Nisaea sediminum: one gene and its partner. The protein of the gene in region 2 interacts with the protein of the main gene of each other region in a pairwise test. Links are inferred from orthologs where the notes say so. Each region holds a gene or a part of one and is shown on either strand. Other genes may lie near its edges.

Region 1 (3,042 bases), on a different replicon or contig from region 2:
CGCGCGCAGCAATCGCGCGACGACGAAACCGTCGCCGCCGTTATTTCCCGGGCCGCAGGCGACCAGAGTCCGCCGGGGCGAAAACCGGGCCATGATTGCATCCGCAACGGACTTGCCGGCCGCCTCCATCAGATCGATGCCGGGTACCCCGCCCTCGATCGTTCCCCGGTCCGCCTCTGCCATTTCAGAGACGGTGAGCAGCGCCAGCTCGTCCACGTCAGCTCTCCCCATCCAGTCCCGGCCCGGCAATTCGCCGCAGCCGCAAACTCTTGTCATCACCGAAGGATATGTCGAGAGTTCGCCCCTTGGAATGCGCTTATCCGCCTCAACCGCGACCGGCACCGGACCTGTAGATGTTTATTCTGACAAGATTTCTCTGGCTCACCCTCGGCCTGCTCGGTCTTTCGGCGGTAGCGCTCGGGGCCTACGGGGCGCATGCAGCGGGTTTCGATCAGGTCGCCCATGACCGCTTCGAGGCCGCCCTGCTCTATCACCTGGTCCATCTCGCGGGTCTGGCGGCGTCACTGCTGCTCGCCGGGTGTGCACCAGCACGGCTGCCGCTCGGCGCCGCTGTGCTTTTCATTGCCGGAACCGCGTTCTTTTCCGGATCGCTCTATGCAAGCGCCTTCAGCGGCGGCGCAACGACGACTGCGCTCGCACCGTTCGGAGGCGCCTGCTTCATGGCCGGATGGCTCGCCCTCGGCATTGCCGGCGCGCGTTCTGTCGGAAAATGATCCTGAGGAGAAAATGGGGCGAGTGATGGGTCTTGAACCCACGACCTCCAGATCCACAATCTGGCGCTCTAACCAGCTGAGCTACACCCGCCACATGTTCGCTCGCGTCACCGCGAGGGCCGATTACCTACTGTAACACGGTTGGCCCGTCAACCGATTTACCGAGCGATTTGACCTCTATTTTCTAGCCGCCGAAATGGGCCGCGAGCCGTGCGACCGCGTCGTCCAGAATGACGTCCTTCTTGGCGAAACAGAAACGAATGAAGTTCTTCGGCGCTTCACCGTGGAAGAAGGCGCTGACCGGCACGGCCGTCACCCCCGCCTCGGTGGTGATGTGGCGGCAGAAGGCGACATCGTCGCCGTCGAAGCCGAGCCCAGAAATGTCGACGAACTGGAAGTAAGTGCCTTCGCATTCAACGCAGTCGATGCCGCTGATCTTGCTGAGGCCTTCCGCGAGCCGGTCCCTCTTCGCCTGCATGGAGTCGCGCAACCCGTTAAAATAACTGTCATCCTGTTCGAGCCCGAAGGCGACAGCGCGCTGCAGGTTAGGCGCGGTGGTGAAGACGAGGAACTGATGCGCCTTGGCTATCGGCTGCAACAGTTCCGCCGGCGCGGTCAGGTAGCCGACCTTCCAGCCCGTCAGCGAGAAGGTCTTGCCGGCCGAGCCAATCCGCACGGTACGCTCGCGCATGCCCGGAAGCGCCATCAGCGGATGGTGGCGGCGGCCGTCAAAGGCCATGTGCTCGTAGACCTCGTCACAGACCGCGTAGCAATCATGCGCGATCACGGTCTCGGCGATCGCTTTCAACTCTTCCCCGGTGAAGACCTTCGAGGCCGGGTTCATCGGCGAGTTCAGCACCAGCAGCTTGGTTTTCTCGCTGAACGCCGCCTTCAACGCGGCGACATCGAGTTTCCATTCCGGAGGACGCAGGGTGACGACGCGCGGAATACCGCCCGCACGGCGGATAATCGGCAGATAGCAGTCATAGGTCGGCTCGATCAGCACGACCTCGTCGCCGGGCTCGATCAGGCCGAAGAAACAGGCCGCGAGACCTTCTGTCGCACCCGTGCTGACCATGACTTCCGTCTGCCAGTCCACATCCAGCCCGTAGAACCGCTTGTTATGCTTGGCGACGGCCTGACGGAGCTCGGGAACACCGAGCATCGGCGGATACTGGTTCGGGCGGTCGAAGAGGAAGTCGGAGGCCTTCTTCAGCACCGGATCCGGGCCGAGATCGTCCGGAAAACCCTGCCCCAGGTTGATCGATCCGTGCTCGATCGCCAACCGCGACATGACCTCGAATACGGTGGTTCCGTAAGAGGAAAGCAGACTGTTGGCAGGCTTCATCGGGGTCACTCCGGCAAGGGCCCAGGCAAAAGAGAGCGATGGCGATTAGCCCAAGGCCAAGCCCTTGGCAAGGTTTCCCGCTTCCACGCGGCGAAACGGCAGATTGTGAGTGTCCGGACTCGCCGTTATAAGGTCGCCGGAGAAAACAATAATTCGCCGATAAATTCGGAAGGAACAGGGATATGACGAAGCTGGCGGAACGGCTCAACCATCTCGGGACGGAAACGGCCTTCTCAGTGCTGGCGCGCGCCAACCAGCTCGCGGCTGAGGGCAAGAGCATCATCAATCTCGGCATCGGCCAGCCCGATTTCCGGACGCCCGACAATATCGTCGAGGCCGCGGTCAAGGCGCTGCATGACGGTCATCACGGCTATACCCCAGCCAACGGTATCCCGGCCCTGCGGGAAGCGGTCGCCGCCAATCTCGAGCGGCGGCACGGCGTCGCGGTCGATCCGGGGCGCGTGCTGGTGGTTCCCGGCGGCAAGGTCACCATGTTCCTCGCGATGATGATCTTCGGCGAGGAAGGCGCGGAAATCATGTTCCCGGATCCCGGCTTCCCGATCTACAAGTCGGCGATCGAATTCTCCGGCGCGAAGGCGGTCTCGATCCCGCTGCGCGAAGAGAACGGCTTCGCATTCTCCGCCGAAGAAGTGCTCGCCGGGATCACCAGCCGGACCCGGCTGATCATCGTCAACAGCCCGGCCAACCCGACCGGCGGCGTCGTCCCGCGGGAAGAGTTCGACAAACTGGTCGCCGGCCTGCAGGCCTGGCCCGACGTCGCGATCATGAGCGACGAGATCTACAGCGAGATGCTCTACGACGACCGCGAGCATGTCAGCCTCCTGCAATATCCCGAGATCGCAGACCGTCTGATCCTGCTCGACGGCTGGTCAAAGACCTATGCCATGACCGGGTGGCGGCTCGGCTACAGCGTCTGGCCGAAGGACGTCTTCCCCCACG
Region 2 (7,868 bases):
ACAATCAACAATGCCACCGCACCGACCGCGTCACGCAAGTCGCTTTCCTCTTCGAGTTCTGAAGTGAACGGAGGACTCCTGCCTCAACCGATGCAGGATTTAAGCAACTCTACGTAAAAATACACTTAATGGGCCGGTAACCTTAGCAATCTGTTCCTACATCGCGGTGCCGCCGATGGTCACGCCCGTCATCTTCAGCGTGGGCTGTCCGACGCCGACCGGAACGCCCTGGCCGCTCTTGCCGCAGGTCCCGATCCCGTCGTCCAGCGCAAGGTCATTGCCGATCATCGTGATCTGGTTCATCGCGTCCGGGCCGTTGCCGATCAGGGTCGCGCCTTTGACCGGGGCGCCGATCTTGCCGTCCTCGATCAGATAGGCCTCGCTGGCGGAGAACACGAACTTGCCGGAGGTGATGTCGACCTGGCCGCCGGCAAAGTTGACCGCATAGAGACCTTTCTTCACGGAGGCGAGGATCTCGCCCGGGTCCTTGTCGCCGGCTTCCATGAAGGTGTTGGTCATGCGCGGCATCGGATGGTGCGCGAAGCTTTGGCGCCGTCCGTTGCCGGTCGGCTCCATGCCCATCAGGCGCGCATTCTGCCGGTCCTGCATGTAGCCGACGAGGATGCCGTCCTCGATCAGCACGTTGCGCTGGCTGCGCGTGCCCTCGTCGTCGATGCTGATCGAACCGCGGCGGTCGTGGATGGTGCCGTCATCGACCACGGTGACGCCCTTGGCGGCGACGCGCTGGCCGATCATTCCGGAAAAGGTCGAGGTTTTCTTGCGGTTGAAGTCGCCTTCCAGTCCGTGGCCGACCGCCTCGTGCAGCATGACGCCCGGCCAGCCGTTGCCGAGCACCACTTCCATCTCGCCCGCCGGGGCGGCGACGGAGGAGAGGTTCACCTCGGCGATCCGCATCGCCTCGTCGACCTGGGCCTTCCACTTCTCCGGCGTCAGGTAGAGATCGTAGGCGACCCGGCCGCCGGCACCGCAGCCGCCGGTCTCCATCCGGTCGCCTTCCGCCATCACGACGGAGACATTGAGACGCACCAGCGGACGGATATCCGCGACCCGGTGCCCGCCGGCGCGGATGATCTGCACCGCCTGCCAGGAGCCGGCCAGCGAGGCACTGACCTGTTTCACGCGAGGGTCTCTGGCGCGGGCGTAGGCGTCGATTTCCTTCAGCAGATCGACCTTGTCGGCAAACGGCGTCAAGGCAAGAGGGTTGGCGTCGGTGTAGAGCGTGGCGTTGCTGGCGGCGGGCGGGGCGGCGAGGGTGCCGCCATGGCCGTGACGGACACTGGAGACGGTGTCCGCCGCGCGCTTGATGGCCTCCTCGGAAAGATCGGAGGCATGCGCGTAGCCGTGCGCTTCTCCGGCGATCGCGCGCAGGCCGAAGCCCTGGGTCGAATCAAAGGAGGCGGTCTTCAGGCGGCCGTCATCGAAAGCAAGGCTCTCGCTCTGGCGGTATTCGAGGAACAGCTCACCGTCGTCCGCGCCGTGCAGCGCCTCGTCGACGAGGCGGCCGACCCGGTCGAGATCCATGCCGCTGCGCTCGAAAAACAGTTCGTCCGTCTTGCCAAGGTCGCTCATTGAGTCCGCTCCTGAAATGTCCCGCGCGGGTGCGGGGCGCCGGTATGGGCTTGATCTTTCCGATAGCATATGGTCCCAAGCACGGGAAAGTCACGGTGCGCCCTTGCGGAAGAGCGCGGCGCCCGTCCGTTGCAAGAGGCGCGTCACTTCGTCGCGGATCGCTGGACCGCCCCGTGCCGGAGATCGAATTGTCTTCACGCAATGAGGCGGACGGTGTATTGCGATACCCTTGTGAAGGGCCGCGCCTGACGCTAAAAACGGCCCCGAGTACGAATATTGCGGAGAGAACGGACACCATGAGGCTTTTTAACCGGGCAATCTCCAGCCTCGCGCATCTCGCGGCGCTGCCCCTCCTGTTGGTCGCAACGCTGGCTCAGCCCGCCGGCGCCGAAGAAATCCGCATGCCCCAGCCCTACCAGCTGGGTTTGCAGGATCCGGTCTCGCCGGTCGGTGTTCACATCGGTGAATTCCACACCTACTTGCTCTACCTGATTTTCGCGATCTCGCTCTTCGTGCTCGCGCTGCTGGTTTATGTCTGTTTCCGCTACCGCGCTTCGGCCAACCCGAACCCGTCCCGGACCTCGCACAACACGCTGATCGAGATCCTCTGGACCGCGGTTCCGGTCATTATTCTTGTGGTGGTCGCGATCCCGTCTTTCAAGAACCTCTACTATCTTGATCGTGCGGTCGATCCGGACATGACCATCAAGGTCACCGGAAACCAGTGGTACTGGTCCTACGAATATCCGGACGAGCAGATCGTCTTCGACAGCTACCTGCTTGAGGGCGAGGACCTGCAGAAGGTGAACGGCCACCGTCTGCTCGACGTCGACAATCCGCTTGTCGTTCCGACGGGCAAGAAGATCCAGATCCTGGTGACCAGCAACGACGTCTTCCATTCCTTCTTCGTTCCGTCCGCGGTGGTGCAGATCTATGCCGTCGGCGGCCGCACCAACGAGACCTGGATGCAGTTCGACAAGGAAGGCACCTTCTACGGCCAGTGCAACCAGATCTGCGGTCCGCGTCACGCCTACATGCCCATCGTTGTCAAGGCCCTCTCCGAGGCCGACTACGCCGAATGGCTGAAGGGGGCGAAGGATAAATTCGCGATGAACAACGATGCGCCGGTCCGCGTCGCCGTTAACGCCAACTAACAACCACGCTATTGGGAGAGACCGATATGAGTGCCGCGCACGCTCACGCTGATGACCATGGGGTGCCGACGGGTATCCGGCGCTGGTTGTATTCGACCAACCACAAAGACATCGGCACGATGTACCTGATCTTCGCGATCATCGCCGGCTTAATCGGCGGCGCGATGTCCATCTACATGCGGATGGAGCTCCAGAATCCGGGCGTCCAGTTCATGGAAAACGGCCAGGTCTGGAACGTCTTCACCACGGCCCATGGCCTGATCATGGTGTTCTTCCTGGTCATGCCGGCGCTGATCGGAGGCTTCGGCAACTGGTTCGTGCCGCTCATGATCGGTGCGCCGGACATGGCCTTCCCGCGGATGAACAACATCAGCTTCTGGCTGCTGATCCCGGCCTTCCTGCTGCTCTTCCTGTCGGTCTTCGCCGATGGCGGCGCGGGCGTGGGCTGGACGATCTACCCGCCGATGTCGAGCAAGCTCGGCACGCCTGGCCCGTCCATGGACATGGCGATCCTGTCGCTGCACCTTGCCGGTGCCTCCTCGATCCTCGGCGCCAGCAACTTCATCACCACGATCTTCAACATGCGCGCACCGGGCATGACGCTGCACAAGATGCCGCTCTTCGTCTGGTCGATCCTGATCACGGCGTTCCTGCTGCTGTTGGCGCTTCCGGTCCTGGCCGGCGCCATCACCATGCTGCTGACCGACCGCAACTTCGGCACGGCCTTCTTCGACCCGTCCGGCGGCGGTGATCCGATCCTGTTCCTGCACCTCTTCTGGTTCTTCGGCCATCCCGAGGTGTACATCATGATCCTGCCGGCCTTCGGCATCATCAGCCACGTGGTCTCGACCTTCTCGCGCAAGCCGGTCTTCGGCTATCTCGGCATGGCCTACGCGATGGTCTCCATCGGCTTCGTCGGCTTCATCGTCTGGGCGCACCACATGTACACGGTGGGCCTCGATGTCGACACGCGGGCCTATTTCACGGCGGCGACCATGGTTATCGCGGTGCCGACCGGTGTGAAGATCTTCTCCTGGATCGCGACCATGTGGGGCGGGTCGATCTCGTTCCGCGTCCCGATGATCTGGGCGATCGGCTTCATCTTCCTCTTCACGGTCGGCGGCGTCACCGGCGTGGTGCTGGCCAATGCCGGCGTCGACGTGGTGCTGCACAACACCTACTACGTGATCGCGCACTTCCACTACGTGCTGTCGCTGGGCGCGGTCTTCGCGCTGTTCTGCGGGTTCTATTACTGGTTCCCGAAAATGTCCGGCTACCACTACAACGGCTTCCTGGCCCGGGTGCATTTCTGGATCATGTTCATCGGTGCGAACCTGACCTTCTTCCCGATGCACTTCCTCGGGCTGGCGGGCATGCCGCGGCGCTACATCGATTATCCGGATGCGCTGCACGGCTGGAACTACGTGGCTTCGATCGGCGCCTATATGGGCGGTGCCGCAACCCTGCTGTTCCTCTTCATCGTCTTCGAGGCGTTCATGAAGAAGCGGGTCGCCGGCGACAATCCGTGGGGCGAAAGCGCGGACACTCTCGAGTGGACCGTGTCCTCCCCGCCGCCGTTCCACACCTTCGACGAGCTGCCGCGGATCAAGTGATCCGCGGCGCCTCGCGGCGCTGATTTCAGAGCGGACCGAAGCGAGAAAGGTTCTCTTGCGTGTCTGACACTTCCATCGAGCTCAAAGCGGCGGCACCGACCGCCGCTTCGGCGTCTGAAGCGATCCGGGACTACCTGTCGCTGCTGAAGCCGCGGGTGATGTCGCTTGTCGTCTTCACCGGGTTCGTCGGCCTCTATCTCGCCCCGGGCGAGCTCAATCCTGGCCTGGCGGCCGTTGCGGTGCTCTGCATCGCGATCGGAGCGGGCGCGTCCGGTGCGATCAACATGTGGTACGACCGTGATATCGACGCCGTCATGGCGCGGACGCGCGGCCGGCCGATCCCCATGGGCAAGGTCGGCGCCGACGAGGCGCTCGCCTTCGGCGTCATCCTGTCCGGCTTTTCCGTCATGGTGATGGGGCTCGCGACCAACTGGGTCGCGGCCGCGCTGCTGGCCGGCACGATCGGCTTCTATGTCTTCATCTATACGATGTGGCTGAAGCGCCGCACGCCGCAGAACATCGTCATCGGCGGTGCCTCGGGCGCGCTCCCGCCGGTGATCGGCTGGGCCGCCGTGACCGGCGACGTCACTCTGCTGCCGCTGGTCATGTTCCTGATCATCTTCATGTGGACGCCGCCACATTTCTGGGCGCTCTCGCTCTATCGTTCCGGCGACTACGAAGCCGCGGGCGTACCCATGCTGCCGGTGGTCTCCGGCCGGCGCGAAACCCAGAAGCAGATCCTGATCTACACCCTGCTGCTGGTACCGATCACCCTGCTTCCGGCCGCGTTCGACTCCATAGGTCTGCTGACTTACGGCCTGCCAGCCGCGGCGTTCGGTCTGGTCTTCACGCTTTCCGCATGGCGCGTGTTCCGCGATGCCAGCGAGAGGAACTGCCGCCGTTTGTTCGGCTATTCCATTCTCTATCTCTTCGTGATTTTCACGCTGCTGATCATCGATCGGGCGGCAGGGGCATGAGTGCGATGAGCGACGATCAGAAACCGGAAACCAGAGAGGAATTCTATGCCCGCAAGAAGGGCAAGAATCTCGCCATTCTGGCTTGTATCATTGCGTTCTTCGTCCTGTTCTACGTCATCACCATCCTGAAGATGGGTTGAGCCATGACGGAACCGACGGAACGTAAGCGGAGCAATGCGCGGGTCGGCCTGGCACTGGGTGCGCTGGTCCTCAGCATGGTCGGCGTTTCCTTTGCCGCGGTTCCGCTCTACGACCTGTTCTGCCGGGTCACCGGCTTCGGCGGCACCACGCAGATCGCGGACGGCGCCAATGCGGAGATCCTCGACCGGAAGGTCACGGTTCGGTTCGACGCGAGCGTGCAGCCGGACCTGAAATGGTCCTTCCGGCCGGTCCAGACATCGGTCGAACTCAAGATCGGGGAAACCAAGCTCGCCTTCTATGAGGCGGTGAACAACGGCGACGAGCCGATCGTCGGGACGGCGACCTTCAACGTGACGCCGGACAAGGCCGGGATCTATTTCGACAAGATCGACTGCTTCTGCTTCACCGAGCAGGTGCTGCAACCGGGTCAGCGGGTCGACATGCCGGTCTCTTTCTATATCGACCCGGACATGGACAAGGACGTAAAGATGGACGGGGTGACGACGATTACCTTGTCCTACACCTTCTACAAAGCACAGGATCAGTCCGGAGCAACAGCCGCGCGGAACCAGGCCGCCCTGAAAGAGACAGGGGCCGGGGCGCGCGGCGCGACGGACATCAAGGGATAATCAAGGAGAGGAAGGCGCGCAAAACGCCGGACTGAAGGGGAAAGATAATGAGCGGACATCCACAGCATTCCTACCATCTCGTCGAACCGAGCCCGTGGCCCTTTGTCGGATCCATGTCCGGCTTCATCACCGCGGTCGGCGCCGTCATGTTCATGCATGAATATGCGTTCGGCGGGTACATCCTGATCGCCGGCCTGCTCTCGATCATGATGACCATGTTCTTCTGGTGGCGCGACGTGGTGCGCGAGGCCGAGTATCAGGGCCATCACACCTCGATCGTCCAGCTCGGTATGCGCTACGGCATGATCCTCTTCATCGCCTCCGAGGTGATGTTCTTCGCCGCCTTCTTCTGGGCTTTCTTCGACAGTTCGCTCTATCCGGATACCGGTGTCTGGCCGCCGGAAGGCATCGTGCCGTTCGACGCCTGGGACCTGCCGCTGATCAACACCATGATTCTGTTGCTCTCTGGCTGCACGGTGACCTGGGCGCACCACGCGCTGATCGAGAACAAGCGGGACCAGTTCCAGCTCGGCCTCGGCATCACCATCCTGCTCGGCGCGGCTTTCACGGCGCTGCAGGCCTTCGAGTACAGCCACGCGGCCTTCGGGTTTACCGACGGCATCTACGCCTCGACCTTCTATCTTGCGACCGGCTTCCACGGCTTCCACGTGATCATCGGAACGACCTTCCTGACGGTCTGCTGGTTCCGCGGCCGCGCCGGCCATTTCAAGCCGGACCATCATTTCGGCTTCGAGGCGGCGGCCTGGTACTGGCACTTCGTCGACGTGGTCTGGCTGTTCCTGTTCGTCTGCGTCTACTGGTGGGGCGGCTGACGGCCGGTATGGGATCGATGCGGGAGGATAGCGCGTGAGCGAGCCTTACTATCCCCCGCTGTCCCCGCTATCGACCGGGCTCTCCTGCACCTGTCCGCGCTGTGGCAAGGGGAGCCTGTTCGAGGGCTTTCTAAAGGTCCGCGACGTCTGCGCGAACTGCGGGCTGGACCTGAAGAACGAAGACAGCGGTGACGGTCCCGCTGTCTTCATCATTTTCGTGCTCGGGGGGACCGTCGTGCCCCTCGCGCTCTGGATCGAGACGCTGTTCGAACCGCCGCTCTGGGTGCATGCCGTGCTCTGGAGCGCCGTGGTTCTCGGCGGCACCGTGGCGCTGCTACGGCCTTTGAAGGCCTACACGATCGCGCTGCAATTCAAGCACAAGACACCGCACCGCCCGCCGGGGACCTAGCCGGCGTCAACGGAGCGGGCCGCCCCGCTCCGGCGGGCACAGTCTGGGATTAGAACATGCTCGGCAATCGCAGGTTTCGCCCCACCTTCTGGGCCACCTTCTTCACTATCCTCGCTGCCGCTTTCATGCTCGGTCTCTGCTACTGGCAGATCGAGCGCCTGATCTGGAAGACGGGGATCGTCGAGCAGTTCGAAGCCCGCGTGGCCGAGGCGCCGGTGGCACCTCCGCAGACGATCGACGACATCGAGGACTGGCGGTATCGCCGCGTGCGTCTCGAAGGCGTCTACCTGCACGACAAGGAACTGCTGATCACCGGGAAACCGTTCGAAGGCAATGCGGGCTTCCACCTGATCACTCCGATGAAGCTGACGGACGGTCGAACGATCCTCGTGAACCGGGGCTGGATCCAGCTCAAGACCCTGGGACCTGTCGACACCAAGCCGATGCATGTCGAGGGTGTGCAAACCGTCGAGGGGCTGATCCGCGAAGACCGCTTGAAAGGCTATTTCGTTCCCGCGAACG

The links.
Region 1: the proteins of ctaD (region 2) and IG122_RS03290 interact in binary tests that used the Escherichia coli proteins (3 or more experiments, as listed by UniProt). The link is inferred for Nisaea sediminum from one-to-one orthologs.

The regions. Positions count from the first base shown.
Region 1 is NZ_JACZCQ010000001.1:695,196-698,237, reverse strand. What follows is about bases 1-2,855. They hold IG122_RS03290 (aminotransferase), read right to left. Parts: upstream 2,083-2,855; coding sequence 919-2,082; downstream 1-918. Other genes in these bases: IG122_RS03285 (pyridoxal phosphate-dependent aminotransferase), read left to right, coding at 2,265-2,855; IG122_RS03300 (DUF423 domain-containing protein), read left to right, coding at 354-734; IG122_RS03305 (NAD(P)H-hydrate dehydratase), read right to left, coding at 1-216. In the rest of the region: more of IG122_RS03285, read left to right, coding at 2,856-3,042. UniProt on the Escherichia coli protein: Shows aminotransferase activity with methionine and histidine as substrates, and to a lesser extent also with phenylalanine.
Region 2 is NZ_JACZCQ010000006.1:342,267-350,134, reverse strand. Bases 2,163-5,063 are described here. They hold ctaD (cytochrome c oxidase subunit I), read left to right. Parts: upstream 2,163-2,770; coding sequence 2,771-4,357; downstream 4,358-5,063. Other genes in these bases: IG122_RS13715 (heme o synthase), read left to right, coding at 4,417-5,063; coxB (cytochrome c oxidase subunit II), read left to right, coding at 2,163-2,744. Also shown: IG122_RS13735 (hypothetical protein), read right to left, coding at 1-38; metalloprotease TldD, read right to left, coding at 157-1,590; more of coxB, read left to right, coding at 1,887-2,162; more of IG122_RS13715, read left to right, coding at 5,064-5,334; IG122_RS13710 (hypothetical protein), read left to right, coding at 5,331-5,474; IG122_RS13705 (cytochrome c oxidase assembly protein), read left to right, coding at 5,478-6,104; IG122_RS13700 (cytochrome c oxidase subunit 3), read left to right, coding at 6,152-6,937; IG122_RS13695 (DUF983 domain-containing protein), read left to right, coding at 6,972-7,346; IG122_RS13690 (SURF1 family protein), read left to right, coding at 7,403-7,868. UniProt on the Escherichia coli protein: Cytochrome bo(3) ubiquinol oxidase is the terminal enzyme in the aerobic respiratory chain of E.coli that predominates when cells are grown at high aeration.